Regions from separate parts of the Bradyrhizobium sp. SZCCHNR1017 genome, predicted to be linked through region 1. Evidence: riboswitches for the same ligand, from Rfam matches in the RefSeq annotation. Region 1 holds a riboswitch; the other holds the start of a gene.
What was found. Region 1 has a riboswitch for cobalamin ahead of QW863_RS25925 (TonB-dependent receptor plug domain-containing protein). Riboswitches for the same ligand answer to the same signal wherever they lie in the genome.
Positions count from the first base shown of each region.

Region 1 (3,403 bases):
CATTGTTATCGCCCGTGCCGAAAACTGCTCAGGCCGAAAGCCTTGCAGCGGATCACAATCGCGTTGCTGTCGCTCCGGCAATCCGGGACAAACGAGCGCGATCGTGTCACAGCCAGAACAGCTTCCGCCTTCAGAAGACTCCATCATCACCGAACTCGAAGAGGCCGTCCGCAGCGGCACCTCGGCGAAGCGCGTCAACACGCTGCGCCAAGTCACCAACCTGTTCCTGCATGACGGCGAACGCCTCAGCGAGGACCAGATCAAGGTATTCGACAACGTGCTGTGCATGCTGGTCTCGCGGGTCGAGACCCGCGCGCGGGCCGAGCTCAGCAAGCATCTCGCGCCGGTCGACTACGCGCCCGTCGAATTGATCCAGCAGCTCGCCCGCGACGACGAAATCTCGGTGGCCGAGAACGTGCTGATGCACTCGAGCCGGCTCACCGAGCATACGCTGGTGGAGGTCGCGGCGACCAAGGGCCAGGATCACCTGATGGCGATCTCCAGCCGTCCGCATCTGACCGAGGCGGTGACCGACATCATCGTCGACCGCGGCGAGCGCCGGGTGATCCGCAAGCTCGCCAACAACCAGACCGCGCGCTTCTCCGAGTCCGGCTATTCCGGGATGATGGCGCATGCCGAGGACGACGACGAATTGTCCGAGATCATCGGGCTGCGCGTCGACCTGCCCACCAAGCACCTGCGCGACCTCCTGCGCCGCGCGACCGAAGCCGTGCGCGCCAGGCTGATGGCCTCGGCGCCGCCGGCGTTGCAACAGGAGATCAAGAAGATCCTCAAGGCGATCGCCGACGTTGCGCGCAGCGACGGCGGCCTGGTCGGGCGCGACTTCACGCTGGCCGAAGAGGCCGTCAAGCGCATGAAGGGGCTGAACGAGCTCAACGATGCCGCCATCGCCTTCTTCGCCGAGACCCGCCGCTTCGGCGAGGTTTCCGCCGCACTCGGCCTGCTCAACAACGTCCCGACCGAGATGATGGCCAAGGTGCTCGAAGGCCCGCGCACCGACATCGTGCTGATCCCCTGCCGTGCCGCCGGGCTGGCCTGGTCGGTGGTGGCGAAAATCCTGACCCACCGGCCGATCAAGCACGCCATCGACAGCGACACGCTCAAGCTCGCGGAACGCGACTACGGCCGCCTGTCGCTCGACACCGCCCAGCGCACGCTGCGATTCTGGATGGTGCACAACAAGGTCGAGAAGTGAGCGGGTGCTCACAAGACGCAATCCTCATCAGCAACGACTCGCACTCCGCTGTCGTCCCTGCGAACGCAGGGACCCATACCGCGTGATGTGAATTGGCGGAAAATGTCTTGATCGTCGTCCTTCGCCACACGACCGCCGGTGGCTATAGGTCACTGCGTTCGCAGGGACGACGGCTATGGCTGTCGCAGGCGGCCGGGCATCACCAAGCCGACCGGCCAGCGTTATCGCCAGGAGATCGCCGGGCGCCGGATTGACTTTGGTGCGCCCGCACTCCTACGGTGATCGCGACGGTGCCCCTCGACCGGGGCTCAAAAGGGAATGCGGTGCCGGATGCGTCTCGCAAGGGACGTGACTGAAGGCCGCAGCTGCCCCCGCAACTGTAAGCGGCGAATCTCGCGTCAAAGGCCACTGGGAAATCTCGGTCCCGGGAAGGCGACGTGGAGGTGACGACCCGCGAGCCAGGAGACCTGCCGTCAGCCGTGGTCACACGCGAGGATGCCGGTCGGGGCGTTATTGGCATCGTTTTCAGGCAGGCCTGCAAAGGGCTGCATGAGACCTCGTTCGCGGTGACGTGCCACTGACGTCATGCCGAGGTTCCTCGTGTCCCCCGTTCCCTATGCCAGGCGCAGTCGCGCCCTTCTGTCGTCGTTCTGCGTCCTCTCGTCATTCGCCCTGCTCGGCCCCTCGCCCACAGCAGCGCAGCAATCCGCCTCCCCCGACCTTCTGCCCCCGGTTGAGGTCGACCCGCCGCGCGAGCCGATCGCTCAAAAACCAGCCATCCCCCGCAGAACCGGCAACGCCCCGCATCAGCAGGTGCCGGCGGCAAAGCCGGCCGCGCCAGCCGGAACCCCCGTCGCCGTCAGCCCGACCGGCGTCGTCACGCCAGTGGCCCACGTCGCGAATGCGATCACCGTGGTGACCGACAAGGACATCGCCGCGCAGCAGGCCCGCACCGTGCCGGACATCCTGAGCACGATCCCCGGATTGAACGTGGTGCAGGCCGGCGGCCCGGGCGGCCAGACCAACGTCTTCATGCGCGGCACCAACGCCAATCACACCAAGCTCTTCATCGACGGCATCGACGTCGGCGATGTCACCAACGGCAATGGCGCGTTCGATTTCGCGCATCTGCTCGCCGCCGACATCCAGCAGTTCGAGGTGCTGCGCGGGCCGCAGAGCGGGCTCTACGGCTCGGATGCGATCGGCGGGGTGATCTCGGTGATCACGCGCAAGGGCGAGGGCCCGGCGCGCGCGACCGCCTCGGTCGAGAGCGGCTCGTTCAAGACCTTCAACCAGTCAGCCGGCGTCAGCGGCTCACAAAACAATGTCAACTACGCGATCAATGTCGCGCATCTGCACGCCGGCGACGTTCCGGTGACCCCGTGGCAGCTGCTGCCTGCGGGGCAGAAGGCCATCGGCAATGCCTACGACAACGTCACCGCCTCGGCCAAGCTGGGCGTCGACCTCAACGAGGCCTGGACGCTGAACTCGGTGGTTCGATACACCGACGCGACGCTGCTGTTCACCGGCGACAGCGGCTTTCCGAGCTTTCCCGACGCGGCCCAGAGCAACCACGCCGTCCACCAGCTTGCGACACGCCAGGAAGCCGTGTGGTCGCTGCTCGGCGGCCGCATCCGGAACTACTTCGGCGTCAACTATGTGAACGACCGGTCGTCCGACCTGACGGCTGGCAATCCGGTGGCAGCGGTCGCGACCGGCGAGCGCATCAAGTATGACTGGCACGCGGTGACCGAGCTCGCGCCGCATAACAATCTCGTCGTCGGCGCGGAGCAGCAGACCGAGCGGCTGAAGACCGCCGACCTCTCGGCCGAGAATGGCAACAAGGCCGGCTTCGTCGAGCTGCAGACCGAGTTCGTGAAGCGCTGGTTCGTGGTGGCGAGCCTGCGCAACGACGTCAACGACCAGTTCGGCGGCCATGGCACCTACCGGATCGCGCCGGCGGTGATCCTGCCGGTGACCGAGACCAAGCTGAAGGCGAGCTACGGCACCGGCTTCAAGGCACCGACCCTGAGCCAGTTGCACCAGGATTTTCCGGCGTTCAACTTCTTCGCCAATCCCAACCTCCGGCCGGAGCAGAGCACCGGCTACGACGCCGGCTTCGAGCAGCCGCTGTTCGACGATCGTCTCCGCTTCGGCGCGACCTACTTCCACAACAGCATCACCGAC
Region 1 is NZ_JAUHIR010000012.1:53,474-56,876, forward strand. It holds gene QW863_RS25920 (DUF2336 domain-containing protein) at 104-1,216, shown strand; cobalamin riboswitch at 1,488-1,706, shown strand; gene QW863_RS25925 (TonB-dependent receptor plug domain-containing protein) at 1,802-3,403, shown strand, end outside.

Region 2 (3,403 bases), on a different contig from region 1:
GACGTCGGAGCCGGTGCCCTGGAACATGATGGCCCGCGCGCTCATGAGCTCAGTACTCGATGCCTTCCTGCGCCCTCACGCCGGCCGCGAAATGATGCTTCACGAGGTTCATCTCGGTGACGAGATCGGCGGCCTCGATCAGCTCCGGCTTGGCGTTGCGCCCGGTGACGACGACGTGCAGATCGGGACGGCGCCCTGCGAGCGTGGCGACGACGTCTGCGATATCAAGGTGATCGTAGCGCAGCGCGATGTTGAGCTCATCGAGGACGAGCAGCCGGATCGACGGATCCGCCATCAGCTCCTTAGCCTTCGCCCAGGCGCGCTCGGCCGCGGCGACGTCGCGCGCACGATCCTGCGTCTCCCACGTAAAGCCTTCCCCGAGCGTGTGCCACGACACCTGATCGCCGAACTTCTCGATCGCCTTGCGCTCGCCGGTTTCCCACGCGCCTTTGCCGAACTGCACGACGCCGATGCGAAAGCCGCGGCCGAGTGCGCGCAGCATCAGGCCCCACGCCGCCGTCGATTTTCCCTTGCCCTTGCCGGTGTGAACGATCAGCAGGCCCTTCTCCACGGTTTTGGAGGCGACCTCGGCATCCTGCACCGCCTTGCGGTTCTCCATCTTCGCCTTGTGGCGTGAATCGTCGGCGCTTCCGGTCATCGGCATTGTCTCCTCGTCACTTCAACGTCAGCGGCAGTCCCGCCGCCATCAGGATCACGCGATCCGCTAAGGCCGCGATGTCCTGGTTCAGTCGCCCCTGGGCGTCGCGAAAGGCGCGCGCGAGCGCGTTGTCCGGCACGATGCCCAGTCCGACTTCGTTGGACACCGCCACGATCGGGCCATGCGCGTTCCTGAGCGCGTCGATCAGCTCGGCTGATCTTGCCGCCACGTTCATGTCGGCGAGCATCACGTTGCTGAGCCAGAGCGTCAGGCAATCGATCAGCATCGGTACGCCCGATTCTCCACTTGACCGGACGAGGCCCGCGAGATCATGCGCCGTCTCCAGCGTCTGCCATCCCTCGGCGCGGCGCGCCTTGTGCTGGGCGATCCGGTCGGTCATTTCGGCGTCGAAGGCCTGCGCGGTCGCAACATAGGTCCAAGGCGGCGGAAGGGCGGTGACGAGGGCCTCGGCATGGCGGCTCTTGCCCGAGCGCGCACCGCCGAGCACCAGCGTCAGGCGCGGCAGGGCGGGATGCGGCGGGGCGGGGACCATGGGGACGATTCCGATTGACGGGCTTTGGTGCGACCCGTATCTAACAGATGACGGTTCTCCGAAAGGAGAGATTTAGGGAACACGGTGCGGGTTCTTGACCCAAGGCCGTGGCTGCCCCCGCAACTGTAATCGGCGAGTGTGAGGCCAAGACACCACTGGGAAACCGGGAAGGTGGCTTCATGCGGTGACCCGAGAGCCAGGAGACCTGCCGTCGACATTGCTGTTGGCCGACCCGTCGCGCGGGGAGTCGCGATGCTGGTTCTGATCCCGCCGGGATGGGCGGGGTGCCGTCGGATGCAGCGCATCGTCCGGTCCTCTGGGGAGCCGGCAAGCGACGGAGACGGCCATGAAGTTGACCCGTACCACGACCTTTGCAGCCGCGAGCCTGATGCTGCTCGCCACCGATCCCGCCTTCGCGCATCACATGATGGGTGGCAAACTGCCGCAGACGTTTGCGCAGGGGATGCTGTCCGGCCTCGGCCATCCTGTCATCGGAATCGACCATCTGGCGGCGATCGTGGGCGCGGGCATCGTTGCAGCGCTTCTGGGCCGCGGCTTCGCGCCGGTGCTCGCCTTCACCACCGCGATGATCGCGGGCGTCGGCCTTCATGTGGCCAAGGCCAACATCCCGGCTGCCGAGCTGCTGGTCGGCCTGACCACCGTCGTGGTTGGGCTGGTGGTGGTGATGCGTGGCCGTTTCGGTGTGCTGCCCGTCGCCGGCCTGTTCGCCGTGACCGGCCTCGTCCATGGATATGCGCTGGGCGAATCGATCGTCGGGGCCGAGAACACCCCGCTCGGGGCCTATCTCGTCGGTCTGCTCGTGATCCAGACCATCATCGCCGCCGGCGCGTTCCTCGGCACCAGGCTGCTGTCGGCGAAGGCCAAGACGGCTGCGCCGCTGGCGCTGCGGCTCGCGGGCGCTGCCATCGTGCTGGTGGGTGGGGTCGCCGCGGCGACCGCGGCTGGCGTGATCGGCTGATTGATGACCGCATCGGAGACTGGTGAGACGACGCTGTTCGTCTGCGTCACCTGCCGTTCGCAGGGGACGGAACCTACGCCGCCTGATCAGCCGCGGGCCGGAGCCCGTTTGCTCGCCGCGATCGAGACGTTGCCGACCGCGCAGCGCGCCGGTGTCACCGTTGTCGGTGTCGAGTGTCTGTCGAACTGCAATCGTGCGTGCACGGTTGCGGTGACGGCGCCGGGCAAATGGACCTATGTGCTCGGCGCCCTCGATCCGGATCTGCATGCGCGGGATGTGCTGACATTTGCGCAACTGCATCAGCGCCATGACGCCGGCCTGCCGGCCTGGCGCGAGCGTCCCGAATACATTCGCAAGAACACCGTCGCGCGCGTGCCTGCGCTGTCAGCGCCACGCTGAAAACGAGAGATCGTATCGCCATGACGAAGTCGTTCGCCAAGACGCCTTGCACCATCGTCACCGGTTTCCTCGGCGCCGGCAAGACCACGCTGGTGCGCAACCTGATCGAGACCGCGAACGGTCGCCGGCTCGCCATCATCGTCAACGAGTTCGGCGATGTCGGCATCGACGGCGACATCCTGAAGGGGTGCGGCGTGCCGGATTGTCCGGAGGATCGCATCGTCGAGCTGTCGAACGGCTGCCTGTGCTGCACCGTTGCCGATGATTTCGTCCCCGCGCTCAGGAGCCTGCTGGATCAGAAGGAGCCGCCTGAGCATATCGTGATCGAGACCTCGGGGCTGGCGCTGCCGAAGCCGCTGGTGCAGGCCTTCAACTGGCCCGAGATCGCGACGCGCGTCACCGTCGACGGCGTCGTTGCGGTCGTCGATGGTCCGGCGGTGGTCGCGGGACGCTTCGCCGATGATCCCGAAGCGCTCGCCGCGCAGCGCGCCACCGATGCGTCGCTCGATCACGACAATCCGCTGGAGGAGGTCTACGAGGACCAGCTGTTGTGCGCCGATCTCGTCGTGATGAACAAGAGCGACCTGATGAGCGAGGAGCAGCGCAAGGATGTCGCCGCCGAGATCGCGGCCAAGGTGCAGCGTGCCGTCAAGGTGATCGCGACGGAGCACGGCAGGCTGTCGGCTTCGGTGCTGCTCGGACTCGGTGCCGCCGCGGAGGACGATCTCGCGGCCCGGCCGTCGCATCACGACAACGAGGCCGAGCACGATCACGACGATTTCGAGAGTTTCGTGCTCGACGTTCCGGCGCAGGC
Region 2 is NZ_JAUHIR010000025.1:36,693-40,095, reverse strand. It holds gene QW863_RS34225 (cobyric acid synthase) at 1-45, opposite strand, end outside; gene cobO (cob(I)yrinic acid a,c-diamide adenosyltransferase) at 50-658, opposite strand; gene cobU (bifunctional adenosylcobinamide kinase/adenosylcobinamide-phosphate guanylyltransferase) at 675-1,211, opposite strand; cobalamin riboswitch at 1,246-1,439, shown strand; gene QW863_RS34210 (HupE/UreJ family protein) at 1,558-2,190, shown strand; gene QW863_RS34205 (DUF1636 domain-containing protein) at 2,194-2,589, shown strand; gene cobW (cobalamin biosynthesis protein CobW) at 2,610-3,403, shown strand, end outside.
Region 2: another riboswitch for cobalamin. It lies ahead of QW863_RS34210 (HupE/UreJ family protein); the one in region 1 lies ahead of QW863_RS25925 (TonB-dependent receptor plug domain-containing protein).